Regions from separate parts of the Streptomyces sp. NPDC049687 genome, predicted to be linked through region 1. Evidence: riboswitches for the same ligand, from Rfam matches in the RefSeq annotation. Region 1 holds a riboswitch; each other region holds the start of a gene.

Region 1 (9,676 bases):
CATGTCGCCGAGCAGCTGGGAGGCCGCTCCGGCGAGTCCGAAGGACAGCACGGCGCCGGCCGCCGGGTCGATGACCGCGCGGACGACGGTGTCGACCCCGCGCGGGGCCATCGCCTGGACGACCGGGCGGACCTCCTCGGGCTTCCCGAACAGCTCGGTCAACTCGGCGTACGACCGGCGCAGTTGCTCCTCGTCGGCGAGGTCGAGGCGTACGCCTCCCAGATCGGCGCGGTGGCGCAGGTGCGGGGCGGTGGCCTTGAGGGCGACGGGGTAGCCGAGGACGGCGGCCGCGCGTGCCGCCTCGTCGGGGGTGGGCGCGGGGATGGCCCGGCGGGTGCGGATGCCGTAGTGGCCGAGCAGCTCGCAGGTCTCCTCGGTGCCGAGGGTGAGGCCCTGGCCCCGGGAGAGCAGCCCGTCGATCAGCCGGGCGGCGGCCTTCTCGTCGATGTCCTCGTACGCGGGCACCTTGCCGGGGTCGGCGGCCTCGCGCCGCCACCGCGCGTAGTGCACCGCTTCGGCGAGGGCGCGGACGGCGCGTTCGGCGGCGGGGTAGGCCGGGATGAGGTGGGCGCCCTCGGGGGCCGCGACGGCGGCCTGCGCCGGCGTCCGGCCGTCGGGTGCCGCGCCACGCGCGCGTGCGGCGGCCTCGGCGCGCGGTGCGGTGCTCGTCGCGGCGGACAGCGCCGCCGCCAGTCCGCCGAGCTCGACGTGGACGACGAGCACCGGCTTGGCGGGGGCCGCCGCGGCGGCCGAGCGCAGCGCCTCCGCGAGCTGCGCGTCACTCGGCGAGGTCTCGCCGATGGCCGGTATCGCCGTCACCACCACCGCGTCGCACGTCTCGTCGGCCAGCGCCCGCGCCAGGGCCGCGTGGAAGTCCTCCGCCGTCGCCTCCGTCGTCAGGTCCAGCGGCGGGAGCGGCCGCAGTCCCTCGGAGAGGCACGCGTCGTACGTCAGCAGCCCCAGCGACTCGGAGTTGCCGAGGATCGCCACACGTGGTCCGGTCGGCAGGGGCTGGCGGGCGAGCAGCAGGCCCGCGTCGACCAGTTCGGTGATGGTGTCGACGCGGATCACGCCGGCCTGGCGCAGCAGCGCCGACACCGTGGCGTGCGGGAGCCGGGTCGCGCGGACGGCGTGCCCCTGCGGGGCGGAGCCGGAGCCCTGGACGACCACCAGGGGCTTGGCCGCCGCCGTGCGCCGCGCGAGGCGGGTGAACTTGCGCGGGTTGCCGATGGATTCCAGGTACATCAGGGCGACGTCGGTGTCCGGGTCGTCGTACCAGTACTGCAGGACGTCGTTGCCGGAGACGTCCGCGCGGTTGCCGGAGGAGACGAAGGTGGACACGCCGGTGACGCCGGTGACGCCGCCGCCGCGCCGGTGCAGACGGGAGAGCAGCGCGATGCCGATGGCGCCGGACTGGGCGAACAGACCGATGCGGCCGGGGCGTGGCATCTCCGGGGCCAGCGAGGCGTTGAGCCGCACCTGCGGTGAGGTGTTGATGACGCCGAAGGCGTTGGGGCCGATGATGCGCATGCCGTACGCACGCGCGTGCCGCACGAGTGCGCGCTGGCGCTCGCGGCCGTCGGGGCCGCTCTCGGCGTATCCGGCGGAGAGGACGACGAGTCCCTGGACGCCGTGTTCGCCGCACTCGGTGACGACCTCGGGCACGTGCTCGGCGGGGACGGCGACGATCGCGAGGTCGACGGGCTCGGCGATGTCGCGCACGGAGCGGTGGGCGGGGATCCCGTCGATCTCCTTCAGGTCCTCGGGGAACGCCCGGTTCACGGCGTGGAGAGGTCCGGTGAAGCCGGCTTCCCGGAGGTTGCCGAGGACGCTGCGGCCGACGCCGCCGGGGGCGCGGCCGGTGCCGACGACGGCGACGGAGCCGGGCGCCAGCAGTCGCCGTACGGAGTGGGACTCGGCGCGCTGTTCCCGCGCGCGCTGCACGGCCAGGGAGCGTTCGGTGGGTTCGAGGTCGAACTCCAGGCGGACGACGCCGTCCTCGAAGCTGCGCTGCTGGGTGTAGCCGGCGTCCGTGAAGACCTTGATCATCTTGGTGTTGGCGGGGAGCACCTCGGCGGCGAAACGGCGGATGCCGCGCTCGCGTGCGACGGCCGCGATGTGTTCGAGGAGCGCGGAGGCGACGCCGCGCCCCTGGTGGGCGTCCTGGACGAGGAAGGCGACCTCGGCCTCGTCGGCGGGCGCGGAGGCGGCCATGCCGTCGGCGCCAATGCGGTCATAGCGTACGGTTGCGATGAACTCGCCGCCGACCGTGGCCGCGAGTCCCACCCGGTCCACAAAGTCGTGGTGCGTGAAGCGGTGGACGTCCTTGGCGGACAGTCGCGGGTAGGGCGCGAAGAAGCGGTAGTACTTCGACTCGTCCGAGACCTGCTCGTAGAAGCTGACCAGGCGCTCGGCGTCATCAACGGTGATGGGGCGGATGCGCGCGGTGCCGCCGTCGCGCAGCACCACGTCGGCCTCCCAGTGGGCGGGGTACTCGTGCCGGTCCGAGGCGCTCTGCATGGGGCCCAGAGTACGGCTCGCGTACGACAACGGCGCGAGGCAGTCTGTGGAGGACGGAAGCCGGATCGAGGCCGCGATCAGGCGACCGCACGAGGGACGGGACGTATGACCCGTTCCTCCCACGCTTCACGTGTGGAACACTGGTCTAGACAACATGAGAACCGAAGGGCAGCAACACATGGCTGAGCGCCGCGTCAACGTCGGCTGGGCCGAGGGCCTCCACGCCCGCCCCGCCTCCATCTTCGTCCGAGCCGCCACGGCCGCAGGCGTCCCGGTGACGATCGCCAAGGCAGACGGCAATCCCGTCAACGCGGCCTCCATGCTGGCCGTCCTCGGCCTCGGCGCCCAGGGCGGCGAGGAGATCGTCCTCGCCTCCGACGCCGAGGGCGCGGACGTCGCCCTCGACCGGCTGGCGAAGCTGGTCGCCGAGGGTCTCGAGGAACTCCCCGAGACCGTCTGAGTCACACGCGAAGCCGCGTCGCCCTCCCGGGCGGCGCGGCTTCGCCATTTTTCGCACGGACTTTCGCAGCGGCTCCACGGGAATTACCGGCGGCATAACCGGAAATCCGCCTCCGGGCACACGAAGAGCGCACCACCGGAAATTCGCGGCGCGCGAGCGTAAGGGCAGCGGAAATATCTCTCCGCCGAATATCCCTTCTTTGTATACGGCCCCCGTGTTAATGCCGCAGACCCGTCATGTTTACGGGAGGTTGCGAAGTCCTCACGCGGTCGACGCGCTCCGCGCCGCCGGAGAAACGCAACCGGTGAGCGGCCGTCGCACGCTCGGTGTGCAGCGCCGTGACCGTCCGGGCGCGCTCCTGGTCGCCGCGCGCCACCGCGTCCACGATCGCGCCGTGCTCGGCCCAGGACTCCACGGGGTTGGCCGGCGCCTCCACCGTGTACATCCAGGCGATCTTGTGGCGCAGCTGGGTGAGCATCGACGTCAGGGCGTGGCTTCCGGAGGCCTGGGCGAGCGTCTCGTGGAACCAGCCGCCCAGGGAGCGCAGATCCTCACTGCTGCCCCTCCTGGCCCGCTCCTGGCCCAGCCGGACGAGGCCGCGCAGCACCTTGAGATGGGCCTCGGTGCGCCGCTGCGCGGCCCGGGCGGCGCCGAGCGGCTCCAGGAGCATGCGCATCTCCAGCAGGTCGGCGGCCTCCTGCTCGGTCGGTTCCGCGACGCAGGCGCCCGCGTGGCGCCGGGTGACGACGAAGCCCTCGGCCTCCAGAGTGCGCAGCGCCTCCCGGACGGGGACACGGGAAACGCCGTAGCGGCGGGCGAGGAGTTCCTCGGTGAGGCGGCTGCCGCGCTCGTAGACACCCGCGACGATGTCGTCCCGGATGGCCGTGCACACCGAGTGCGCCGGAATACGCATGACCGACCTCCGCCTTAATCCCCGTGAAACGTCGACGATTGACGTGTAGTCCGTGACTCTATTGCAATGAGCCGGAATTTCCGACGGCGGACCGGAATCCGGGGATATTTTTTGGCCAGCGGGGCGTCCGAAACGGCGAAAGCCCCGGCCGAGTGGGCCGGGGCTGGACGATCTGTCGCCGTGTGTCGTCAGACGTTCACGCCGTGCTTGCGGAGGTAGGCGACCGGGTCGATGTCCGAGCCGTACTCCGCGGTGGTGCGCGCCTCGAAGTGCAGATGCGCGCCGGTGACGTTGCCGGTCGCGCCGGACAGGCCGATCTGCTGGCCGGGGGTGACCTTCTGGCCCACCGAGACGCCGATGGACGACAGGTGGCCGTACTGGGTGTACGTGCCGTCGTTCATCTTGATGACGATCTGGTTGCCGTACGACCCGCCCCAGCCGGCCTCCACGACGGTGCCCAGGCCGACCGCGTGCACGGTGGTGCCGCTGGCGGCGTGGAAGTCGATGCCGGTGTGGCTGCCGGAGGACCACAGGGAACTGCTGGCCTGGTAGCCGGTGGAGACGTACGAGCCGGTGATCGGCAGCACGAAGGCGTTCAGCCGCTTGCGCTCCGCCTCCCGGGCGGCACGCACGCGTGCCTCGCGCTCCTCCACGGCCTTCTTGGCGGCCGCCTCGCGAGCGGCCTCCTCGAAGGCGGCCTTCTTCTGCACGGCGACCTGGTCGTCGATCTGCTCGGCGACGGCCTCGCCGGCGGTGACGACCGGGATCAGCCCGGTCTGCTCGGGAGTCGGCTCGGCGGCGAAGGCCGGGGCGGAGGCGACGGTGGCCATGACACCGGTGGTGGTGAGCGCCGCGACACCCACCGCGCGGGTGGTGGTGCGCTGCATACGGCTCGCGCGACGGTGCTTCCCGGTGGCGTAGGTGAACGCCATGAAGTTGGGCGGTCCTTTCCTTCCCTCTCGCCTACCGGGTTAGCTGACGGGTTCGGAGCAGGAAGGTCTCCTACGGGCCCCCTCGCGGCATGCGCGGGCGTCCGATTCACCCCAGGGACTTCACATGGGTCCCCGGCTCCCCTGGCTCGCGCCGTACGGGGACTCGGCGATGACTGTCCGGTGCCGCGGGTGCGGCGCACTGCCTGACGAACAGCCCGCATGAAGCTATGCGGGGCGGCCTTCAATCCTCAAACGGATCGCGGTTTTTGTAGCGCATCCCACAGGGCAGACAGGCAACCTCCGCCCCAATTCGGACATCTGGAGGCCCTGGTGACGGTTCCGTCCACCAGGGCCCCCACGCGTGCGTGCCGTTGGGCGCGACTGCTCGACGTCTACTCCGCGGGTACGACCTTGACCTCGCCGATGCCGAGCGCCTCGACCGCCTCCTTGATCTGTGCGGCGTCACCGACGAGGACGGTCACCAGACGGTCCACCGGGAAGGCGCTCACGGCCGCCGCGGTGGCCTCGACGGTGCCTGTCGCGGCGAGCTGCTGGTACAGCGTCGCCTGGTAGTCGTCGGGCAGGTACTGCTCCACCTGGTCGGCCAGCGTGCTGGCGACGGCCGCCGCGGTCTCGTACTTCAGCGGCGCCACCCCGACCAGATTCTGCACCGCGACATCGCGCTCGGCGTCGGTCAGGCCCCCCGCGGCGAGGGTGCGCAGCACCTTCCACAGGTCGTCCAGGGCGGGGCCGGTGTTCGGGGTGTCGACGGAACCGCTGATGGCGAGCATCGCGGCACCGGAGCCGTCCGGGGCGGACCTGAGGACCTGCCCGAACGCGCGCACCCCGTAGGTGTAGCCCTTCTCCTCGCGCAGGACGCGGTCCAGGCGGGAGGTGAGGGTGCCGCCGAGGCAGTACGTGCCGAGCACCTGGGCGGCCCACACGCGCGCGTGCCGATCGGCGCCGATACGGCCGATGAGCAGCTGCGTCTGGACGGCGCCGGGGCGGTCCACGATGACGACACGGCCGGTGTCGTCGGCGGTCACCGGCGGCACGGGCCGCGGCTGGCCCGGGGTGCCCGTCCAGGCGCCCAGGGTGTCGCCGAGGAGCGCGGCCAGGTCGACGCCGGTGAGGTCGCCGACGACCACGACGGTGGCCGTGGCGGGCCGGACGTGCTTCTCGTAGAAGGCCTGTACGGCCGCGGAGTCGATCTTCTCGACCGTCTCGGCGGTGCCCTGGCGCGGGCGCGACATGCGCGCGGCCGCCGGGAACAGCTCCTTGGAGAGCTCCTTGGCGGCACGGCGGGAGGGGTTGGCCAGCTCGTGCGGGATCTCGTCCAGGCGGTTGCGGACCAGGCGCTCGACCTCGCTCTCGGCGAACGCCGGCGCGCGCAGGGCGTCGGCGACCAGTCCGAGCGCCTTGGGCAGGCGGGAGGCGGGCACCTCCAGGCTGAGGCGGACGCCGGGGTGGTCGGCGTGCGCGTCGAGGGTGGCGCCGCAGCGCTCCAGCTCGGCGGCGAACTCCTCGGCGGAGTGCTTGTCGGTGCCCTCGGAGAAGGCACGCGCCATGATCGTGGCGACGCCGTCCAGGCCGGCCGGTTCGGCGTCCAGGGGCGCGTCCAGGAGGACCTCGACGGCGACGACCTGCTGGCCGGGGCGGTGGCAGTGCAGGACGGTCAGGCCGTTGTCCAGCGTGCCGCGCTCGGGCGCCGGGAACGCCCACGGCTTGGCCTCGCCCGCCCGGGGCTGGGGGTGGAAGTCCATCGTGGCGAGCTCGGTCACTGGGCCGCCTCCTCGTTCTCGTCCTGGTCGGCGGGGGCTTCGGGGGCGGTGGGCTCGTAGACGAGCACCGCGCGGTTGTCGGGGCGCAGGCGGGCCTTGGCGACCTCCCGCACCTCCTCGGGCGTGACGTCCAGCACGCGCTGGACGGCGGTGAGGGCGAGCTGCGGGTCGCCGAACAGGACGGCGAACCGGCACAGTTCGTCCGCGCGGCCGGCGACGGTGCCGAGCCGGTCGAGCCACTCGCGCTCCAACTGGGCCTGGGCCCGCTCCATTTCCTCGGCGGTCGGGCCCTCCTCGGCGAACCGGGCGAGCTCCTCGTCGATGGCGGCCTCGATCACGGGCACCTCGACGTCGCCGGAGGTCTTGACGTCAAGCCAGCCGAGGGAGGGCGCCCCGGCGAGCCGCAGCAGGCCGAAGCCGGCCGCGACGGCCGTACGGTCGCGGCGCACCAGCCGGTTGTAGAGGCGGGAGGACTCGCCGCCGCCCAGGACGGTGAGCGCCAGGTCGACGGCGTCGCACGCGCGCGTGCCGTCCTGCGGCAGACGGTAGGCGGCCATCAGCGCGCGGGCCGGGACCTCCTCCTCGACGACCTCGCGCAGCTGCTCGCCGATGATGTCCGGCAGCGAGCCGTCGCGCGGCTCGGGCTTGCCGTCGTGGCCCGGGATGGAGCCGAAGTACTTCTCGATCCAGGCGAGCGTCTGCTCCGGGTCGATGTCGCCGACGACCGAGAGGACCGCGTTGTTGGGCGCGTAGTACGTCCGGAAGAACGCGCGCGCGTCCTCCAGGGTCGCCGCGTCCAGGTCGGCCATCGAGCCGATCGGCGTGTGGTGGTAGGGGTGACCGTCCGGGTAGGCGAGGGAGGTCAGCTTCTCGAACGCGGTGCCGTACGGCACGTTGTCGTAGCGCTGGCGGCGCTCGTTCTTCACGACGTCGCGCTGGTTCTCCATGGACTCGTCGTCCAGGGCGGCCAGCAGGGAGCCCATGCGGTCGGCCTCCAGCCAGAGGGCGAGCTCCAGCTGGTGGGCGGGCATGGTCTCGAAGTAGTTGGTGCGCTCGAAGCTGGTGGTGCCGTTGAGGGAGCCGCCGGCGCCCTGGACCAGCTCGAAGTGGCCGTTGCCCTTGACCTGGGCGGAGCCCTGGAACATGAGGTGCTCGAAAAGGTGAGCCAGGCCGGTACGGCCCTTGACTTCGTGGCGCGAGCCGACGTCGTACCAGAGGCACACCGCCGCGACCGGGGTCAGGTGGTCCTCGGAGAGCACCACGCGCAGGCCGTTGGCCAGGCGGTGCTCGGTCGCTGTCAGGCCCCCGGAGCCTGCCTGGGCTGTGGCCGTGTGACCCATGGGCATGTACGTCCTTCCGATCGCGGACGCGGTCGTGGAAACCGCGCGTTTCCTGCCGGTCCTGTCACTGTATGCAAGCGTGCGGTCGGTCGGCGAAGTTCCCGGAGGTCGTACGCCGAGAGCGAGAAACCGTGACAGGGAGCGCCCGGCGGGGATGGCGTACCCTGCGGGCAATCATGAGAGGGCCGTCCCCTGTCACCGGGCCGGGCAGCCCTCACCGACCGCCGGCCCGCGCCGGGTCCGGTGGGCGGTACCGGGTCCTGAGCCCGCCTTGTCAGTGCCACGGTCCACAATGGACCGCGTCAGATCCCGTCAACACGCTTCAGCAAGGAGCCGGCAGCGATGGCCCGCCGCAGCACGAAGACCCCGCCGCCCGACGACTCGTACGAGGAGCGGATCCTCGACATCGACGTCGTCGACGAGATGCAGGGCTCCTTCCTCGAGTACGCGTACTCGGTCATCTACTCCCGAGCCCTGCCGGACGCCCGCGACGGCCTCAAGCCGGTGCACCGCCGCATCGTCTACCAGATGAACGAGATGGGGCTGCGCCCCGACCGCGGCTATGTGAAGTGCGCACGCGTGGTCGGCGAGGTCATGGGCAAGCTGCACCCGCACGGCGACGCGTCGATCTACGACGCCCTGGTGCGCATGGCCCAGCCCTTCTCCATGCGCGTGCCCCTCGTCGACGGCCACGGCAACTTCGGCTCCCTGGGCAACGACGACCCGCCGGCCGCCATGCGGTACACCGAGTGCCGCCAGGCCGAGGCGACGAGCCTGATGACGGAGTCGATCGACGAGGACACCGTCGACTTCGCGCCGAACTACGACGGCCAGGAGCAGGAGCCGGTGGCGCTGCCGGCCGCCTTCCCGAACCTGCTGGTCAACGGCGCGTCGGGCATCGCCGTCGGTATGGCCACGAACATGCCGCCGCACAACCTGGGCGAGGTCATCGCGGCCGCCCGCCACCTGATCCGCTACCCGAACGCGGATCTGGAAGCCCTGATGAAGCACGTCCCGGGCCCCGACCTGCCCACCGGCGGCCGGATCGTCGGCCTCTCCGGCATCCGGGACGCCTACGAGACGGGCCGGGGCACCTTCAAGATCCGCGCCACGGTGTCGGTGGAGACCGTGACGGCCCGCCGCAAGGGCCTGGTCATCACCGAACTGCCCTTCACGGTCGGCCCCGAGAAGGTCATCGCCAAGATCAAGGACCTGGTCGGCTCGAAGAAGATCCAGGGCATCGCCGACGTCAAGGACCTCACCGACCGCGCGCACGGCCTGCGCCTGGTCATCGAGATCAAGAACGGCTTCGTGCCGGAGGCGGTCCTGGAGCAGCTGTACAAGCTGACGCCCATGGAGGAGTCCTTCGGCATCAACAACGTGGCGCTGGTCGACGGCCAGCCGCTGACGCTGGGCCTGAAGGAACTTCTGGAGGTCTACCTGGACCACCGCTTCACGGTGGTCCGCCGGCGCAGCGAGTTCCGCCGCGGCAAGCGCCGCGACCGGCTGCACCTGGTGGAGGGCCTGCTCACCGCCCTCGTCGACATCGACGAGGTCATCCGGCTGATCCGCTCCAGCGAGAACAGCGCGGAGGCGAAGCAGCGCCTGATGGAGCGTTTCTCGCTCTCGGAGATCCAGACCCAGTACATCCTCGACACGCCGCTGCGCCGCCTCACCAAGTTCGACCGCATCGAACTGGAGGCGGAGAAGGAGCGGCTCAACGCGGAGAT
Region 2 (9,676 bases), on a different contig from region 1:
GTGCCCAGGAGCGCGACCTGCGCACCTGGCTCTACAAGCCCGAGGGCACCGGCAAGGACGAGGCGGACGAGCCCACCACGGTCGCCGACGCGGTCCGGCGCAACGCGGCGGAGGTCGAGGACAAGCACGGCGTCCCCATAGAGGTCGTGGTCGTGGGCGACTGCCCGCTGGACGAACGGGTCGGCGCACAGATGCAGGCCGCGCGCGAGGCGATGGTGAACGCCGCCAAGTACGGTGGCGAGGGCGGCGCCGTGCAGGTCTACGCCGAAGTCGAGGGCAGGACGGTCTTCGTGTCCGTCCGGGACCGCGGCCCCGGCTTCGACCTCGACTCGATACCCGCCGACCGCATGGGCGTTAGAGAATCGATCATCGGCCGCATGGAGCGCAACGGCGGCACGGCGCGGCTGCGGGCGGTCCCGGGCGGCGGCACGGAGGTCGAGCTGGAGATGGAGAGGGCGGAGAAGTCATGAGCGACCCGACCGAGGCGAACGGAACGGCGGAGGCGGCCGAGCCGGCGCGGACCTCCGGCGAGAACAGGGGCGGGCGGCGCGTGCGCGTGGTCCTCGTCGACGACCACCGTATGTTCCGCACGGGAGTGCAGGCCGAGATCGGCCAGACCGAGCAGACCGGCGTCGAGGTCGTCGGTGAGGCCGCGGACGTCGACCAGGCGGTCACCGTCATCACCGCGACCCGGCCCGAGGTGGTCCTCCTCGACGTCCATCTGCCCGGTGGCGGCGGGGTCGAAGTGCTGCGACGCTGCGCCGCGTTGATGGGCGACGCCGAGCGGCCGGTGCGGTTCCTCGCCCTGTCCGTCTCGGACGCGGCGGAGGATGTGATCGGGGTGATCCGGGGTGGCGCCCGGGGGTACGTCACCAAGACGATCACGGGGACCGACCTGGTCGACTCCGTCTTCCGGGTGCAGGAGGGGGACGCGGTCTTCTCGCCTCGTCTCGCGGGGTTCGTCCTGGACGCGTTCGCCTCCACCGACGCGCCGCCGGTCGACGAGGACCTCGACCGCCTCACCCAGCGGGAGCGCGAGGTGCTGCGCCTCATCGCCCGTGGCTACGCCTACAAGGAGATCGCCAAGCAGTTGTTCATCTCGGTGAAGACGGTCGAGTCCCATGTCTCGGCGGTGCTCCGCAAACTCCAGCTGTCCAACCGCCATGAGCTGACGCGGTGGGCGACGGCGCGGCGACTGGTCTGACGCCATGGCGACCGGGCCTCACACCACCCGCGTCGCCCCCGCGAACGGCATCTCGTCGATGGGGGCGATGCGTACCGGGGCCGACGGGTTCGGGGCGTGGATCATCCGGCCGTTGCCGATGTAGAGGCCGACGTGGGTGATGCCGGAGTAGAAGAAGACCAGGTCGCCCGGGAGGAGTTCGGAGCGGGAGACGCGTTGGCCGGCGCCGATCTGGGCGTAGGTCGTGCGGGGCAGGGAGATTCCGGCGGAGCGGTAGGCGGCCAGGACGAGGCCCGAGCAGTCGAAGGCGTCGGGGCCCGTCGCGCCCCAGACGTAGGGGCTGCCGAGCTTGGAGTAGGCGAAGGCGACGGCTTCGGCCGCACGGGAGTTGGGGGCGGCGGTGGGGCCGGTGCCGGGCGCCTGGAGGGTGTCGCGGGGGCTGGAGGTCCGGGAGGCGCGGTCGCCGTTTCCGGCGCCGCCGCTCGGGTCCGCGCCGATGCGGGCCCGTTCCGCCGCCGTCAGCCCGGAGAGCAGACGGCGGGCCGTCTCCAGCTTGTCGGTGATTGTCTTCTTGTGCTTCTCCAGTTCCGTCCGGCGGGTTTTGAGGGAGGACAGTTCGATGCGTGCGGCGCCCCGCAACTGCTCGATCTCCCGCAGCTGTTGACGCACCCGGGCGACGGCGGCCGACTGCCGGTCACCGGCGCGTTCGGCGAAGGCGGCACCGTCGAGGTACTGGTCGGGGTCGTCGGAGAGCGCCAGTTGCACGGCCGGGTCGAGCCCGCCGCTGCGGTACTGCGCGGCCGCCATCGCACCCAGCGTTTCCCGTGCCGAGTTGAGCTTCTCCTCCTTGCGTGCCGCCTCGTCCCGCAGGGTCTTCAGGTGCTGCTCGGCGGCGGCCGCCTTCTCCCGGGCGCCGTTGTACTTCTCGGTGGCTGCCTCCGCCTGCTGGTACAGCTTGTCCACCCTGGCCTTGACCTGCGCTGCGGTCAGCTGCGGTTCGGCCTGTCCGGTTCCGTCGAAGGCCGTGGCCGTCGCCGCACCGGCGAGGGCGAGGGTGAACGCCGAACGGGCCGTCTGGCCGCCGAGCGAGCGCTGTCGGGGCTTGCGGTGCGCTGCCACGTGGGACTTGCACGTCCTTTCGTACCTCCGCCTCGGCCGTACGGTCGTCGGACGGTCGTCGGACGGACCCACGGGATGTCAGTCGACCCCTCGGCCGTCGGGGGAGCGGACGGACGGCCGAGGAGAGCGGCTGACGTGTCCGGCGGCGGCCCGCACAGGGGGAGCGGGGCGCCGCCGGACCTTTCGGCGGTGGTGGCCGACTGCCGCCCCTGGTCCGGGCGGCGGTGGGGAGCCGGTCACCTGGGGGAGGACGCTAGGCCCGTCTGTGTCGGGTTGGTAACGCGATGTGCGGTAATGGCACGAGTGGATCACCAGGTGACCGTTTCTGCCCAGGGAGCCGGGCGGGGGCGTCGGATTCGCGCGGCGCGGTGACCGATGCGGCGATTCCGGGGCACTTCGGCACGGTCGGCTGCTACGGACGCATATATGCAGGCGCGATCACGTATGCGGGGCCGGTGTCGGGTGGCCGGAGCGGGGCTGATTAGCATCCGGGCTCATGGACGTACTCATCCATCTTTTCGTCGGCCTGCACATCATCGGCATCGCCGCGCTCCTCGGTGGCTTCCTCACACAGATGAAGGCGATGGGTCAGGGCACGGCCCGTTTCGTTCCCGCGATGCTGCACGGCGCGGCGACGATGCTGGTCACCGGGGTGATCCTGGTGGGCCTCAACCAGGCGGACGACCAGCCCGTCAACAACATCAAGATCGGCGTGAAGCTGGCGCTGCTGATCGTGATCCTCGGCCTGGTCTATGTGAAGCGGGACGACGAGAAGGTGGAGAAGCCCCTGTTCGGCCTGGTCGGCCTGCTGACCGTGGCGAACGTCTTCATCGCGGTCCTGTGGACCTGACCCGAGCGCCGGCCGCCGCCGACGCCACGGCCAGCCAGGCCGCCACCGCGACCCACAGCAGCACCTCCCCGGGCCCCTTCAGCCAGGGCACGCGCAGGGCGGCGGCGACGGCCGACGTCGCCACCGCCGTCATCCCCATCGGGAACACCGTCGCCCACCGCCGCACGTCGTAGCGCGGTCGCGGACGGAGTACCTCCGCGACGAGCAGAACGGCGTACCAGCACAGCGCGAGCACCAGCAGCGCGGCGGTCACCACCCGCAGAACGCCCCTGTCGTCGGCGCTCCACAGGTAGAGCTCCCCGCGGTCGGCGGTGATGAGACTCGCCCCCGCGAGCGCCGAGACGGCCGGCGCCCCGCCCGCAACCCACTGGTCCCCGGCGCCCTCGGTCAGTTGCCGCCAGTCGAACAGGGCCGGCATCGGCACGTAGAGCAGCAGCCCCAGCCAGAACAGCACCAGCGCGGTGTGCGCCGGCCAGGCCACCGCCTCCGCCTTGGCGAGCGTCGCGCCCAGCACCGCGAGCCCCTGGGTGGCCACGCAGCACAGGAACACGTCCCCGCGCATCCGCCCCAGGTGCCCCACCACGTGCCGTACGACATGCCGTACGACTCCTGCCATCAGCACCGGCCAGAGCACCGCCGACAGGGCCAGCAACGCCCAGGCGAGGCTCTGCCGGCCGAGCGCCGAGACCCGCGTGCCGAGCACGGTCGTGGCGGCCACGGCGGTCAGTCCGCCCGGCGCACCCGCCTCCGCCGACCACCGCTCGCGCTCCCGCACCAGCCGTACGACGAAGTCCGCGCCCAGCGCCACCCAGGCGGCGCCCGCCAGCGCCAGGGCGACGCGGGACAGGACGCCGTACCCGGCCGACTGCAGTCCGACCGACAGGATGCCGGTCGCCAGCACGGCGGCGCCGGCCGCCGGCGGACGCTGCGCCCACCGGGCGCGACGGGAGGAGGAGCCGGGCATGGGGCCGATGCTAGTGCCGCGGCAGGGCAGGCAACGTTCGCCCCGTCGCGACGCCCGGCACGCTCCCCCAGAGGGGGCGCCCCCACCCGCCGTGGCGAGCGGCTCGTTGCGGGGGGGGCACACGCGGGCCGTACGCGCGCGTAGCTACAGAAAACGGCCCACGCGCGTGCGTGGCCGGCGCGCCCGCCTCGGCCGGGTGCACCGCGCGGGCGCCTCGGGCCGGTCGTGCCGACCGGTGCCTCAGGCCGGGCGGACCACGCTGTGGATGCCCGACTCGCCGTCGTAGTAGATCGACTCCTCGCGGACGTACGCGCCCGGCTTCGGGGCGTGGATCATCATGCCGTTGCCGATGTAGATGCCGACGTGGCTGACGTCGTCGTAGAAGAAGACCAGGTCGCCGGGCTGGGCGTCGGCGAGGGAGACGGTGGTGCCGGCGTTCACCTGGTCGTAGGTGGTGCGCGGGAGGGTGACGCCCGCCGCCTTCCAGGCGGCCTGCGTGAGGCCGGAACAGTCGTAGGAGTCGGGGCCGGTCGCGCCCCAGACGTACGGCTTGCCGATCTGTGCGCGGGCGAAGGCGAGGGCCTTCTGGGCCTTGGTGGCGTACGAGGAGTCCGTCGTGGACGACGAGGAGCCGGCGGTCCCCGAGGAGTCGGCGCTCTGCTGCTGGGCGGTCTGTTCGGCGGCCTGCTGCCGGGCGAGCTCCGCCGCCTGGCGCGCGGCCTCCTCCTGCTTCTGCTTCTCGATCTCCGCCAGCCGCGCCTTCTCCTGGGCGGTCAGCTGCGACAGCAGCTCGCGCGCCGCGCTGAGCTTCTTCTGGACGGTCGCCTTGGCGGTCTTCAGGTCGCTCTGCGTGTCGGTGAGCGTGGCGAGGCTCTCGGCGGCCTCCTGCCGCTTCTTCATCGTCGCCGACTGCTCGGTGACGTAGTCGTCGACCGCGCCCTTCTGGCGGTCGGTCAGCCGACTCATCAGCTGCGTCCGGTCGAAGTAGTCCTGCGGGGAGTCCGCGAGCAGGAAGGTCGCCGTGTCGGGCGCGGAGGAGCCGGTGCGGTACTGGGCGGCGGCGAAGGAACCCAGCTCCTCACGTGCCTCGTTGAGTTTCTGGGTGCGCTGGGCCACGTCGTCCAGGAGGCCGTCCACACGCTTGCGCTGCTTGGTCGTCTGCTCCTTGGCGGCGTTGTACTTCTCGGTCGCCGACTCCGCCTGGCGGTAGAGGTCGTCGACCTTCTTCTCGACCTCCTCCAGGCTCGGCCTGCCGTCGTCGGACGGGGCGGCGTTCGCCGACTGGGAGAGCAGGGCCACGGACGTGAGGGCGGCGGTGGCGAGAGCGGGGGTGCGTATGCCTGCCACGCGTGTGCCCGGGAAGCGCGGCTTGCGGTGCTGCGACGCCAAGAGAGGCGACTCCTTCCATCGTCCGCCTACCGGGTTAGCTGTCGGGTTCGGGCGGATGGTTCGGAAGGGCGCCCTACGGCCCGTCCCGGGAGGGGAGGCGGGCCGATTCACCCCAGGGGTTCGGTGGGTCCCCGGCTCCGGCTGCCGCACAGGGGCGCACCGGACTCGGCGGAGGCCGTGCGGCCCGGCGAGGTTCGCCGGTGGGGATCCGTAGGGCCTGCCCGGCACGGTAGCCAACTGGTGTGGCCCCTGTGAAGGTTGATGGGCGATATGCCCGGTACATTTTCGTTACCTTGAGCAAAGCCCGTACGCGGGGTCACGTGCTGTGATAGGGCCGCCTCGGAAGGTGAGGGCGGGGGATGTTCCCGGGACGGCGTCCGCGTTGTCGGTGGGGCACCCTAGACTCGGAGAGCGATGAGCAGCCTCTTTGACGACAGCTTCCTGGCGGACCTCCAGGGCCCCCGCGGCCACGGGGAGGAACCCCCGCCACCGCCCGAGGACGATCACACTCCGGAATCGGTTCCGGACGATCTGTTCGGCGGGAAGTTCGACGTGCCACCGGACCGGGACGCCTACTATCGCGACGGCGCCGCGCGCCCGGCGATCGACACGGCGGCACTCCTCGAGGGGCTGAACGACAACCAGCGCGCGGCCGTCGTCCACGCCGGCACCCCCCTGCTCATCGTCGCCGGCGCCGGCTCCGGCAAGACGCGCGTGCTCACCCACCGCATCGCCCACCTCCTCGCCGAGCGCGGCGTGCACCCGGGCCAGATCCTCGCGATCACCTTCACCAACAAGGCCGCGGGTGAGATGAAGGAGCGCGTCGAGCAGCTCGTCGGCCCGCGCGCGAACGCGATGTGGGTGATGACCTTCCACAGCGCGTGCGTGCGCATCCTGCGCAGGGAGAGCAAGAAGCTGGGCTTCACCTCCTCCTTCTCGATCTACGACGCCGCCGACTCCAAGCGCCTGATGGCCCTGGTCTGCCGCGACCTCGACCTCGACCCCAAGCGCTTTCCGCCGAAGTCCTTCAGTGCCAAGATCAGCAACCTGAAGAACGAGCTGATCGACGAGGAGGACTTCGCCGCCCAGGCCACCGACGGCTTCGAGAAGACCCTCGCCCAGGCCTACGCCATGTACCAGTCGCGGCTGCGCGAGGCGAACGCCCTCGACTTCGACGACCTGATCATGACGACGGTCAATCTGCTGCGCGCCTTCCCGGACGTCGCCGAGCACTACCGCCGCCGCTTCCGGCACGTCCTGGTCGACGAGTACCAGGACACCAACCACGCCCAGTACGCCCTGGTCAGGGAGCTGGTCGGCACCTCCGAGCACCCGGTCGACGTACCGCCCGGCGACTACGACGTGCCACCCGCCGAGCTGTGCGTCGTGGGTGACGCCGACCAGTCGATCTACGCCTTCCGGGGCGCCACGATCCGCAACATCCTCCAGTTCGAGGAGGACTACCCGGACGCGACGACGATCCTCCTCGAGCAGAACTACCGCTCGACGCAGACCATTCTGAGCGCGGCCAACGCGGTCATCGAGCGCAATGAGTCCCGCCGCCCCAAGAACCTGTGGACCAACGCGGGCGCGGGCGCGCGCATCACCGGCTATGTCGCCGACACCGAGCACGACGAGGCCCAGTTCGTCGCCGACGAGATAGACCGCCTCACGGACGCGGGCGACGCCAAGGCCGGCGATGTCGCCGTCTTCTACCGCACCAACGCCCAGTCCCGTGTCTTCGAAGAGGTCTTCATCCGCGTCGGCCTGCCGTACAAGGTCGTCGGCGGTGTCCGCTTCTACGAGCGCAAGGAGGTCCGGGACGTCCTGGCCTACCTGCGTGTCCTCGCCAACCCGGAGGACTCCGTCCCGCTGCGCCGGATCCTCAACGTCCCCAAGCGCGGCATCGGCGACCGCGCCGAGGCGATGATCGACGCCCTCTCGCAGCGGGAGAAGATCAGCTTCGCGCAGGCGCTGAAGCGCGTCGACGAGGCGTACGGCATGGCCGCGCGGTCGACGAACGCCGTGAAGCGGTTCAACGCGCTGATGGAGGAACTCCGTACGATCGTCGAGTCCGGCGCGGGCCCCGCGACCGTGCTGGAGGCCGTGCTGGAACGCACCGGCTACCTCGCCGAGTTGCAGGCCTCCACCGACCCGCAGGACGAGACGCGGATCGAGAACCTCCAGGAACTCGCCGCCGTGGCCCTGGAGTTCGAGCAGGAGTCCGGCGAGGGCGAGACGTCCGGCTCACTCGCCGACTTCCTGGAGAGGGTCGCGCTCGTCGCCGACTCCGACCAGATCCCCGACGAGGACGAGGACGGCTCCGGCGTCATCACCCTGATGACCCTGCACACCGCCAAGGGCCTGGAGTTCCCGGTCGTCTTCCTCACCGGCATGGAGGACGGCGTGTTCCCGCACATGCGCGCCCTCGGCCAGGCCAAGGAACTGGAGGAGGAGCGCCGGCTCGCGTACGTGGGCATCACGCGCGCGCGGGAACGGCTGTATCTCACCCGTTCGTCGCTGCGCAGTGCCTGGGGGCAGCCGTCGTACAACCCGCCCTCCCGGTTCCTGGAGGAGATCCCGGCGACGCATGTGGACTGGAAGCGGACCGGGGCGACCGCGCCCGTGTCCTCCGGTCCGGTCTCCGGGGTGGCGGCCTCGCTGTCCTCGTCCCGCTCGCGCTCCTCGGCCGCCGGTGCCTCCGGGTTCGCGACGCGCCGGGCGGCGGCGGAGAAGCCGGTGGTCTCGCTGGCCGTCGGCGACCGCGTCACGCACGACCAGTTCGGGCTCGGCACGGTGGTCGGAGTGAAGGGCACGGGAGCGAACGCGGAGGCGACGATCGACTTCGGCGACACCAAGCCCAAGCGGCTGCTGCTGCGGTACGCACCGGTGGAGAAGCTGTAGCCGCACGAGGGGAGCCCCCGCTCGCGCAACGGGGGCTCAGGGTGCGGCGGTCGCGGTGCTACGTCGGGTCGAGCCCGTGGCTGCGCAGCCACGGCAGCGGGTCTATCGGGGAGCTTCCGGCCGGCCGGACCTCGAAGTGCAGGTGCGGGCCGGTGGAGTTGCCCGAGTTGCCGGAGTAGGCGATCGGGTCGCCGGCCTTCACCGTCGTACCGGAGGCGACGCGGTAGCTGGAGAGGTGGCAGTACCAGGTCTCCGTGCCGTCCTTCGCCGTCACGATCAGCATGTTGCCGTAGGCGCTGTTCCACTGCGTCCGTACGGTGCCGTCGGTGGCGGCCATCACGGTGGTGCCGTAGGAGACCGGGAAGTCGATGCCGGTGTGCTGGGACATCCAGTTGACGCCGGCCTGGCCGAAGTAGGCGCTGAGCCCGCGTTGGGCGACCGGGAGGGCGTACTTCGGGCGCAGCCGCTCCTTGCGGGCCGCCTCCGCCGCCGCCTTCTTCTGCTCGGCCTCCTGCTGCGCCTTGAGGTCGATGCGCTCCTGCGTCCGGCTGGCCCGGTCGGCGAAGTCGTCGGCCTCGGCGCTGAGGGTCTCGAGCTGGGAGTCCAGCTTGTTGTTGGCGGCGACCGGTTTCACCGCCTGCGCGTCCGAGGCGGAGGTCGTGGTGTCCTGGGCGTCGCCGCCGGTCAGCGTGGAGACGGAGGCGGCGGCGATGCCGGCGACGCCCATCACACACGCCGAGGGCACGGCCACGGTCAGCAGCGCTGAGCGCTTCGTGGGCGTACGGCGGCGGGAACGGCCGCCGTTGCGGGCGGCGGCGCGCGTCGTGGGGGCCGGAGTGGCCTCCTCCTGGTCGTCCAGGAGGGGGAGCTCGGAAACGGCGGGCAGCTCACCCGTGGCGGTCGACTCGTCGCCGTCCGGGGCCTGTTCGCCGTAGCCGACGGTGTCGAAGGTGGCGGTGGCCTGCTGGTCGAAGGGGATCTCGGCCGGCTGGTCGTACTCGTCGGAGGCCGGGGTGGTGGCCGCGCCGCCGTCGGAGTTCCACTGCGTGGCGTCGTAGGCGCCGGTGTCGAAGACCTGCGTGTCCCATACCCAGTGCTGGGTCTGGTCGGCCGGGCCGCAGGACTGGTCGGGCTGCTGCCAGGCGTTCGCCCCGCCCTCGGAGAGGGGTGACCCCCAGCCGTTGGTTTCGGGCGCCGTGGCCTGCGGCGGGACGACCGGCAGCGGCTGCTGGTCGGTGGGCCAGCCGGTGGTGTCGTACGCGCCCGA
Region 3 (9,676 bases), on a different contig from region 1:
CGATCGTAGGAAAGGGTTGACGGACGGTGAGATAAGCCACTCCTAAAGAATGTGCCCATCAGGGAATAGGGACCAGACCCGGAAGTCACTGATCCGGAAGTGGCTCCAGGTGGTCCGGAAGGCGAAGTGCCCGCCCCGGTACGGCTCCGGGTCGGCGTAGTCGAAGACGAGCCGCCCGTTGTTCCACCACCGCACGGTGGAGCCATCGGAGACGATCCGTACGTGGTTCGGCTCGTTCGCGACGAGCAGCGGCTCGGTGTAGTCGTGGATCAACGGCCGCACGCCCGCCTGGCCGACGTAGCGGCGCAGCCGGGTGGTGGTGTTGGTGTTGGCGCCGTAACCGACGTAATAGGTCTTGAGATAGTCGTACTCGGCGAGCGCGCCGCCGCGCCGGACGGCGAAGAGGTCGTCAGGGGAGCGGACGTCTACGGCGTTCCAGAAGTTGTTGAGGTCGGAGACGCGGTCGTTGACCCCGCCCGCGGAGACGGGCGTGGCGACGTATTCGAGGACGTACGGCCCTTGGAGCGACCGCTTGAACCAGACGGTCGCCCCGGCGGGCACATCGACCTCCAGGATCCCCCGGGAGGCCGTGACGGTCCCGCCGTTCTCCAGCTCCACGACCCACTGGCGCAGGCCGCGGCGGAAGTCGTCGTGGGCGACGAGCCTGCGATGCCGGGGCGAGGCACCGGCCGCCCCGGCGGGGGCGAGGGCGGCCAGGGCGGCGCCTGCGGCGAGGGCTCCGAGTGCTCTGCGCCTGGTCGTCATGTCGATCGACTCCTTCACTCCCGCTCGTGGACAGCCTCTGCAGAAAGCGCTTGCTCCCTGATCGGGAATCACTATGTCGCTCTTCCGTCCCGTCTGTCGACGGGGCGAAGTGGCGGCATCCGGACACACCGAAGGCCGGACCCGGGGATCGGGGTCCGGCCTTCGGCCGCGTGTCAGGCGTGGGGGACGGAGGTCGTCGTCGGCGGGGTCAGCCGACGGCGACGCCGTGGGAGCGGAGGTAGGCGACCGGGTCCACGTCGGAGCCGTAGTTCGGCGTGGTGCGGATCTCGAAGTGGAGGTGCGGACCGGTCACGTTGCCGGTCGCGCCGGAGAGGCCGACCTGCTGGCCCGCGGTCACGGTCTGGCCGGCCGAGACGGAGAGCTGGGACAGGTGCGCGTACTGGGCGTAGTAGCCGTCGTTGAGCTTGATGACGACCTGGTTGCCGTACGCGCCGCCCCACCCGGCGGAGACGACCGTGCCCGCGGCGACGGCCTTGAGGGAAGTGCCGGTCGGGACGACGAAGTCGACACCGGTGTGGTAGCCGCTGGACCACATGCTGCCGGCCACGCGGTAACCGGTTCCGACGGTCGCGCCGGCCACGGGGAGCGTGTAACCGCTGGAGGTACTGGCGCCGCTCTCGGCCGCCCGGGTGGTCGCCTTCGAGGAAGAGGAAGAGGACGAGGACGACGACGCCTTCGAGTCGGAGGTCTTCGAGGACGACGAGGACGAGGACGACGAGGACGAGGTCGAGGAAGAAGAGGGCGAACCGGACGAACCGGACGAGGACTTGGCGCCGGACGCGGCCTTCCTGCCGATCGACAGCTTCAGGCCGGGGTGGATCAGCGAGGGGTCGTCTCCGACGGCCTCACGGTTGTCCGCGTACAGCTTCTGCCAGCCGCCGCCGACGTTCTGCTCGTCGGCGATCTTCGAGAGGTAGTCGCCGGCCCGGACGGTGTAGGTCTTCGCGGCGGCGGTCTTCCGGGTCACCGGAGCGGCCTCGACGGCCTTTTGCGAAACCGACTGGGAAACCGTCTGCGCGACCGGCTGGGAAACGGTCTGTGAAACGGATTCCGTGGTGGCCGCGTGAGCGCCGGTGGCGCCCATGAGGGGAAGGGCGAGAGCTGCGCCACCGGTTCCGGCGACGGCTATGGAACGGGTGAAGCGCTGGGTCTTCGGGCGGCGGTGCTTACCCTTCGCGGGCATGACGAATTCCTCTCCGGCGCCTGCGAGGTGAGCTGTCGGGTGCGGACTGGAGATGCCCGGCCGCGCCGAGGCGCGGCTTTACCCCAAGCCTGTTCCGGGACCGGAACAGGCGGTTCTACCTGTGGGTCCCCCGCTCCTGCCGTGTACGGGTGAGTGTGCGGATTCCGGACGGCGGCAGGATTGGGCGTCCGTCCGGATTGGTGTGGAACGTAAGCGACCACGACGCACGGGAACAAGCAGAGGTTGCCCCGACAACGCCTTTCTCTTGATCCGCTGTGAGAATTCCCGGTGACGCTCCGTGCATCCAGCACACGTTTTTTGGGCTAACGCCCTGGAAAAGCCCAGTGATTACGTGGACATGACGGACGACATAGGGTCACGAATATGACGCTGCTCACGTGACACCTCTCCAGGATCCCTTATTGCAGAGCGAGTTGGAACTAAGGATTCATTTCGGACAGAAACCTCAGATGCGACGCAGTCGGATAACCGTCGCATCAAGGTCGCCGCGCAGCCCGGTCCTCAGCCCATGGTGGAGCAGCACCGCCCCCCGGTGAACTTCGCCCGTTTCACGGCATTCGTACGATGCTGTCGGGTCCAGGCCGCGCAGCCGCAGCGCGGGAACGGGCTCGCCGTAGCGCTGCGCCTGGAGCCAGGCGAGGACGACGGTCTCGTCACCGCGGACGTACTGGACGGCGCTCAGGCCGCCCGTCGGGGGTCGCAGCCGGTACAGGTCGCCGTGCTGCACCAGGGGCCGGATCTCCTTGTAGAGGCCGACCCACTCACGGGCCTCGGCGAGCTCCTCCTCGGTCCACTCGGAGAGATCCCCGCCGACGCCGAGCACACCGGCCATGGCACTGACGAAGCGGAAGCGCAGCGAGCTGATCCGGCCGTTCAGCTGGGTGTTGGGGCTGTCGGTGACCCAGGCGGCCATCACGCGGGCGGGGTGGATCTGGCTGAAGCCGTGCTGGATGTCGAGCCGGTCCAGGGGGTCGGTGTTGTCGGAGGTCCACACCTGGTCGGTGCGGCTCAGGATGCCGAGGTCGATCCGTCCGCCGCCGCCGGAGCAGGACTCGAAGGCGACACCCGGGTGGGCCGCCCGCAGCCGGTCCAGGAGGGCGTACAGGGCTCGCACGTGGTCGACCCAGAGGCGCTGCGGGTAGGGGTCGTCCGGCCAGCCGGCGTCGGTGAAGCAGCGGTTGAAGTCCCACTTCACGTAGTCGATGGGGGCGCTGGAGAGGAGGCCGTCGAGCTGCTGCCAGAGGTACTCCTGGACGTCCTCGCGCGCGAGGTTCAACATCAGCTGATTGCGGAACTCCGTCCGCTTTCGTCCCGGTTGGTACTGAACCCAGTCGGGGTGGGCCCGGTACAGCTCGCTGTCCGGGTTGACCATCTCGGGCTCGACCCAGATGCCGAACTGCATGCCCAGCGCGTGCACGTAGTCCGCGAGGGGCTTCAGGCCCTTCGGGAAGCGGTCCGGGTTGGGCCGCCAGTCGCCGAGCCCGGCGTGGTCTCCGGTGCGGGCCCCGAACCAGCCGTCGTCGACGACGAACAGCTCGACGCCGATCGCGGCGGCACGCCGGGCCAGGGTCGCCTGCTGCTCCTCGGAGATGTCGAAGAAGGTGGCCTCCCAGGAGTTGAAGAGCACCGGCCGGTCCTGCCCGGCGTCCGGGACGATGTGGGCGAGCTGGTAGGAGTGCCAGGTCCGGCTGGCGCCACCGTGGCCGCCGTCGCTCCACAGGCCTGCGAAGAGGGGTGTGGTGAAGGACTCCCCCGCCGCCAGGCGCAACAGGCCCGAGTCGTCGTAGCCGGCGCCGCCGGTGATCTGCACGCGCGCGTCCGGGAGTTGGGCGACGGCGATGCGCCAGGAGCCGGACCAGCCGAGGGCACAGCTGTAGACCTCGCCGCGCTCCTCGGTGGCGTCGGTGTCGAGGGCGACCCAGGGCAGATGCTGGTGGCCGGTGTGGCCGCGGCGGCTGCCGATGACCTTCTCGCCGTAGGTGAGGGGGGCCTGCACCAGCCGCGACTCGGCGGCCCAGCGGCCGTGCAGCTGGGACAGCCGCCAGCCGTCCCGCTCGGGCAGCGTCCAGGTGGCGGAGTCGGCGCGCAGCAGTTCCACCGGCTCCTCGCCCTCGTTGAGGAGCGTCGTCCAGCGTTCTACGACATCGCCCCGCATCCGGTAGTGCAGCGTGATCGCCAGTCCCCCGTCCCGGAAGCGCAGGCGCAGCCCGGCGCCCTCGGGGTCTCCGGCGTCGTCGGTCTCGTACGCCTCGAAGACCCACTCGGTGCCCCGGCGCTCGGGGGTGCGCACGGACAGGGCGGGCCGGACGAAGCGGGGGCCGCCCTCCGCCGGGTACTCCTCGTGGCCGTCCAGCGGGGCCTCGAAGGACGCGCGGCCCTGGCGCGGGAAGGCGGCCAGGGCCTCGGCGTCGGCGAGCGCGATCCTCGGCCCCCAGTGCAGATGGATCAGCTCGTCGGCCTCGGTGAGGTGGAGGGCGTAGCTGCTCGTCGGCCCCGAAAGGAGCCAGGTGCGGTCGCCCGCGGCGATCTCGGGCTTCACGGTCTCGGGCATCAAACCCCCACTGATTCGAACAGGTGCGATCAAGCCCCAACATCATCGGATGCGCGCGCCCTGCCCGGCAACGTCTGTGGAGAAACCGTTCACCTGGGGAGACGAGAGGACTCGTCCCCCTGTGGACAACCAGTTGCCCAAGGAAGCCATGTCGTATCGTCGAGGAGGTCCCGTCGGCCACCACGAGCCGCGCCGGCGGTGCCCGACCCGGGAGGGAGCCCCGTGACGCAGCAGATCCCGTCGACCGAGCCCGAGCTGGCCGGTGTGCGCAATTTCCGTGACGTGGGCGGTCTGCCGACCGTCGACGGGCGGCGGGTGCGGCACGGTGTGCTGTTCCGCAGCGGCCATCTCGCGCACGCGACCGACGAGGACGCCGCGTTCCTGTCCTCCCTGGGTCTGCACACGATCTTCGACTTCCGCAACGCGGCCGACCACAAGCTGGAGGGCCCGGACGTCGAGCTGCCGGGCGTGCGCAATGTGAACATGCCGCTGTCGGACCCGGCGGACGGCGCCGAGTTCTGGCGGATGGTCCGTGACGGCGACATCGAGCAGCTGCGCCGGACACTCGGCGACGGCAAGGCCGTCGGCCGGATGATCGCCTCCTACCGCAAGATCATCACCCAGCGCACGGCCGAGCATTCGCGGGTGCTGCACGCGCTCGCCGAGGACAGCGTCCCGGCCCTGATGCACTGCGCGGCCGGCAAGGACCGCGCCGGCCTGTCCATCGCGGTGACACTGCTCGCCCTCGGCGTGCGGCAGGAGGCGATCCTCGCGGACTACCTGGAGTCCAACGCCAAGCACCGCCGCTACAAGGTCCGCCGGGGCGGCTCGCCGGAGACCGCCTACACCCCCGAGGTGATGGAGTTGCTCAGCCCCCTCTTCGACGCCCGCGAGGAGTACCTCATGACGGCGATGGAGACCATCGAGGAGACCTGGGGCGACGTGGACACCTACCTGGAACGGGGCCTCGGGCTCGCGCCCGAGACCAGGGAGCGGCTGCGGGAGCGGCTGCTCGACTGAGACGGCCCCCGGAGGTTGCTACTGGTTCGCCCCCACCTCGAACAGCAGCCAGATGAACGCCGCGAGGACGTGCCCCACCGCGATGTAGATGATCAGCCGGATCCAGAGGCTGCGCGGGAACCGTTCCTCGATGTCGCTCATGGCATCTCTCCAGGGGTGGGGCCCAGACACAGCGTGGCCGTCGGGCTCTGCAGCAGGGTGTGGACGAAGAGCAGATCGACCCCGTCGGGGTCCTGCGCGGCGAGGCGGTGCGGGGTCAGCGAGTCGAAGTGCGCGCTGTCACCGGGCCCGAGCAGATGGGCGGTGTCCCCGAGGCGCAGCCGGAGCCGCCCCCGCAGGACGTGCAGCCACTCCTCCCCCGGGTGCACCCGCACGATGTCGCCCTGGGAGCCGTAGGGGACATGCACGCGCAGGGCCTGCATGCCGCGCCCGGACGCGCCGGCCTGCCAGTACGTCCAGCCGCCCGCGTGGGTCGGTTCCATGTCGGCGGCGCGGACTACGGCGTCCCGGTCGGCGACCGTCTCGCCCAGCAGCTCGGAGACCGTCGTACCGTAGACACGCGCGAGTGCGAGCAGCATCGGCAGGGAGGGCTGGCGCTGCCCGGTCTCCAGACGGGAGAGGTGGGCGGGCGACAGCCCGGCGGCACGGGCGGCGGCCTCCAGGGTGAGGGCGGCCCGGCGGCGCAGGGACCGCAACTGCGGGGCGACGACCGGAAGGTCCTCGGGCTCGGACTGCGACTGGGGCGAACTCATGCGTTCATTCAGCCGGGCTTTTGCCTCAGGGGCAAATTTCTTGCCTCAGAGGCAAAAGCCCGGCCTCAGACGCTCACCGGTTGGCCACCGCCTGCTTGATCAGCGTCTTGCCGAAGTCCCACATCAGGCCGCCCCCGTTGTGGGCGTCGTCCATCACCTCGGTGAAGGCGTCGACGAACCGGTCCACGTCCTGCTCATCGATGACCAGCGGCGGAATGAGCTTGATCACCTCCAGGTGGTCCCCGGAGACCTGGGTGAGGATCCGGTGCCGTTGGAGGAGCGGGACGACCACCATCTGGGCGAAGAGCCCCTTGCGCGCGGTCTGCAGCATGGCCCACCGGCTGCGCAGCCCCAGTGACTTGGGCCTGCCGAACTCGATGCCGATCATCAGGCCCCGGCCGCGCACGTCGGCCAGCAGTTCGTACGTGTCGACGAGCGCGGCCAGCCGGGACTGCAGGCGGTCGCCCGTGAGGCGCGCGTTGGCGACGATCTGCTCGTTCTCCATCACCGACAGCACCGCCAGACCGGCCGCCATGGCCTGGGCGTTGGAGCCGAAGCTCGCCGAGTGGACCAGGACGCGGTCGATCGACGAGAAGACCTTCTTGAAGATCCAGTCCTTGCCGAGCGTGGCACCCACCGGGACGTATCCGCCGGAGAGCGCCTTGGCCACACAGACCAGGTCCGGCTCCACGCCGTCCTCGTGCTGGTAGGCGTAGAAGTCGCCGGTCCTGCCGAGGCCGGTCTGCACCTCGTCGGCGATGAGCAGCGCCTTGTGCCGGTGCAGCAGCTCCTGAGCGGCGCGCAGGTAGCCGGGCGGGGCCTCGTGCACGCCCTTGCCCTGGATCGGCTCGACGATCAGGGCGGCCACGTCGCCCTTCCTCACCTCCCTTGCCAGTGCGTCGAGATCGCCGAGCGGTACGGCCGTGTCGGGCAGCAGCGGGGCGAAGCCGTCACGGAAGCCGTCCTCGCCGTTGACCGAGAGGGAGCCGGTGGTGAGGCCGTGGAAGGCGTGGTCGCAGTAGAGGATCCGGGGCCTGCCGGTGGCCCGGCGGGCGAACTTCAGCGCGGTCTCGACGGCCTCGGTGCCGCTGTTGCCGAAGAACACCCGGTCCAGGTGCGGGCTGTGGGCGAGCAGCCGCTCGGCCAGCAGTCCGGGCAGCGGCTGGCAGTCGAAGCGGGTGAGGTCGGCGAGGGAGGCGTCGAGGACGTCGTGCAGCGCCTTGCGGACGACGGGGTGGTGGCGGCCCAGGCCCATCACCCCGAACCCGGCGAGCATGTCCAGGTAGTCGTTGCCGTCCGCGTCCCAGAAGTGGGCGCCCTCGGCCCTCTCGTAGACCTTGTCGAAGCCGATGGTGTGCAGCATGCGCGGGAGCTGGTGGTTGAGGTACCTGGTGTGCAGCTCATAGCGCTCGGCTCCGCGCTCGGCCAGGAGGGCGCCGAGGTCGAACTCCTTGGTCATGCGTCCTTCTCCTTGACTGGGCCACCGGCTTCCTTGACGGCCAGGCTCGCACCGATCCGTCCGGCGATCTCCACCGGCGTCAGGCCGATGTCGGCGAGCACCTCGCCGCGCTTGGCGTGCGCGAGGAACTGTTCCGGGATCCCGAACCGCCGTACGGGTACGTCGACTTCGGCGTCGCCCAGGGCCAGGGCCACCGCCGAACCCACCCCGGCGGCACGGCTGTTGTCCTCGACGACGGCCACCAGCCGGTGTTCGGCGGCGAGACCCGGCAGGGCCGGGTCGACGGGTTTGACCCAACGGGGGTCGACGACCGTGCAGTTGATCCCGCGGGCCGTCAGCAGCTCGGCGGCCTGCAGACACACCGGTGCCATGACACCGACGGCCACCAGCAGCACGTCCGCCCCGTCGGTGCGGTGCAGCACGTCCATGCCGCCCACCGTGCCGACCGCCGGGATCTCCGGCCCGACCGACTCCTTCGGGAAACGGACCAGGGTCGGCGCGTCGTCCACCGCGACCGCCTCCCGCAGCTGGGCGCGCAGCTGGTCGGCGTCGCGCGGCGCGGCGATCCTGAGCCCCGGGACCACCTGGAGGACGGACATGTCCCACATGCCGTTGTGGGACGCCCCGTCCACGCCGGTGACACCGGCCCGGTCCAGCACGAACGTCACCCCGCACCGGTGCAGCGCCACGTCCATCAGCAACTGGTCGAAGGCCCGGTTGAGGAAGGTGGCGTAGACGGCGACGACAGGATGCAGCCCTCCGGTCGCCAGGCCCGCCGCGCTGACGGCCGCGTGCTGCTCGGCGATGCCGACGTCCCACACGCGGTCCGGGAAGCGCTCGGCGAACGGGCCGAGCCCCACGGGATGCAGCATGGCCGCCGTGATCGCCACGACGTCGTCGCGTTCCTCGCCGATGCGCGCGATCTCGTCGCCGAAGACGGACGTCCAGGACGGCCCGCTCGAGGGCACCAGCGGGGCGCAGGTGAGCGGGTCCATCACCCCGACGGTGTGGAAGTGGTCCTCCTCGTGCGCGAGGGCCGGCTCGTAGCCGCGCCCCTTCTCGGTCAGACAGTGCACCAGCACCGGGCCGTGGAACCGCTTGGCGCGCCGCAGCGCCGACTCGACGGCCTTGATGTCGTGCCCGTCGATCGGTCCGACGTACTTCAGCCCGAGGTCCTCGAACATGCCCTGCGGGGCGAAGGCGTCCTTGAAGCCCTTCTTCGCGCCGTGCAGCGACTCGTAGACGGTGTGCCCGACGAGGGGGGTCCGCAGCAGTACGTCCTTCCCCCAGGCCAGGACCTTCTCGTAGCCGTCGGTGGTGCGCAGTGTCGCCAGGTGGTTGGCGAGCCCGCCTATGGTCGGCGCGTACGAGCGCTCGTTGTCGTTGACGACGATGATGAGCGGCCGGTCCTTGGCGGCCGCGATGTTGTTCAGCGCCTCCCAGGCCATCCCGCCGGTGAGCGCGCCGTCGCCGATGACCGCGACGACATGGCCCTTCTCGCCCTGCACCTGACGGGCCTTGGCGAGTCCGTCGGCCCAGCCGAGGGCGGTGGAGGCATGGCTGTTCTCGATGACGTCGTGCTCGGACTCCTCACGCGACGGGTAGCCCGACAGGCCGCCCTTGCCGCGCAGCTTGGAGAAGTCCTGACGTCCCGTCAGAAGCTTGTGCACGTAGCTCTGGTGACCGGTGTCCCACAGGATGCGGTCGACCGGTGACTCGAAGACCCGGTGGAGGGCGACGGTGAGTTCCACCACCCCCAGATTGGGCCCGAGGTGTCCGCCGGTTCTGGCGACCGCGTGCACCAGGAAGTCCCTGATCTCCTCGGTCAGTTCGCCGAGTTCGGGCTCGGACAGCGCCTTAAGGTCGCGTGGTTGCCGGATGTTCTCCAGGATCGTCACGATCGG

The links. A riboswitch is a leader RNA that binds a small molecule or an ion and turns the genes downstream of it on or off. The one in region 1 is predicted to bind cyclic di-AMP.
Region 2: linked by a shared signal. The riboswitch ahead of ACIBVL_RS18085 (NlpC/P60 family protein) and the one ahead of ACIBVL_RS29530 (M23 family metallopeptidase) in region 1 are both predicted to bind cyclic di-AMP.
Region 3: linked by a shared signal. The riboswitch ahead of ACIBVL_RS09180 (peptidase) and the one ahead of ACIBVL_RS29530 (M23 family metallopeptidase) in region 1 are both predicted to bind cyclic di-AMP.

Annotation. Positions count from the first base shown of each region.
Region 1 is NZ_JBITLN010000010.1:232,968-242,643, forward strand. It holds gene ACIBVL_RS29515 (GNAT family N-acetyltransferase) at 1-2,520, opposite strand, end outside; gene ACIBVL_RS29520 (HPr family phosphocarrier protein) at 2,699-2,980, shown strand; gene ACIBVL_RS29525 (GntR family transcriptional regulator) at 3,198-3,893, opposite strand; gene ACIBVL_RS29530 (M23 family metallopeptidase) at 4,082-4,825, opposite strand; cyclic di-AMP (ydaO/yuaA leader) riboswitch at 4,839-5,004, opposite strand; gene ACIBVL_RS29535 (M16 family metallopeptidase) at 5,218-6,606, opposite strand; gene ACIBVL_RS29540 (M16 family metallopeptidase) at 6,603-7,946, opposite strand; gene ACIBVL_RS29545 (DNA topoisomerase (ATP-hydrolyzing) subunit A) at 8,289-9,676, shown strand, end outside.
Region 2 is NZ_JBITLN010000005.1:226,965-236,640, reverse strand. It holds gene ACIBVL_RS18110 (PspC domain-containing protein) at 1-470, shown strand, start outside; gene ACIBVL_RS18105 (LuxR C-terminal-related transcriptional regulator) at 467-1,204, shown strand; gene ACIBVL_RS18100 (NlpC/P60 family protein) at 1,223-2,302, opposite strand; gene ACIBVL_RS18095 (hypothetical protein) at 2,799-3,152, shown strand; gene ACIBVL_RS18090 (tellurite resistance/C4-dicarboxylate transporter family protein) at 3,130-4,116, opposite strand; gene ACIBVL_RS18085 (NlpC/P60 family protein) at 4,357-5,505, opposite strand; cyclic di-AMP (ydaO/yuaA leader) riboswitch at 5,513-5,686, opposite strand; gene pcrA (DNA helicase PcrA) at 5,920-8,409, shown strand; gene ACIBVL_RS18075 (M23 family metallopeptidase) at 8,468-9,676, opposite strand, start outside.
Region 3 is NZ_JBITLN010000002.1:899,582-909,257, forward strand. It holds gene ACIBVL_RS09170 (DUF6250 domain-containing protein) at 43-765, opposite strand; gene ACIBVL_RS09175 (M23 family metallopeptidase) at 974-1,321, opposite strand; partial or broken gene ACIBVL_RS09180 (peptidase) at 1,640-1,969, opposite strand; cyclic di-AMP (ydaO/yuaA leader) riboswitch at 1,974-2,131, opposite strand; gene ACIBVL_RS09185 (alpha-galactosidase) at 2,436-4,541, opposite strand; gene ACIBVL_RS09190 (tyrosine-protein phosphatase) at 4,764-5,561, shown strand; gene ACIBVL_RS09195 (DUF6126 family protein) at 5,580-5,702, opposite strand; gene ACIBVL_RS09200 (helix-turn-helix domain-containing protein) at 5,699-6,313, opposite strand; gene ACIBVL_RS09205 (aspartate aminotransferase family protein) at 6,387-7,772, opposite strand; gene dxs (1-deoxy-D-xylulose-5-phosphate synthase) at 7,769-9,670, opposite strand.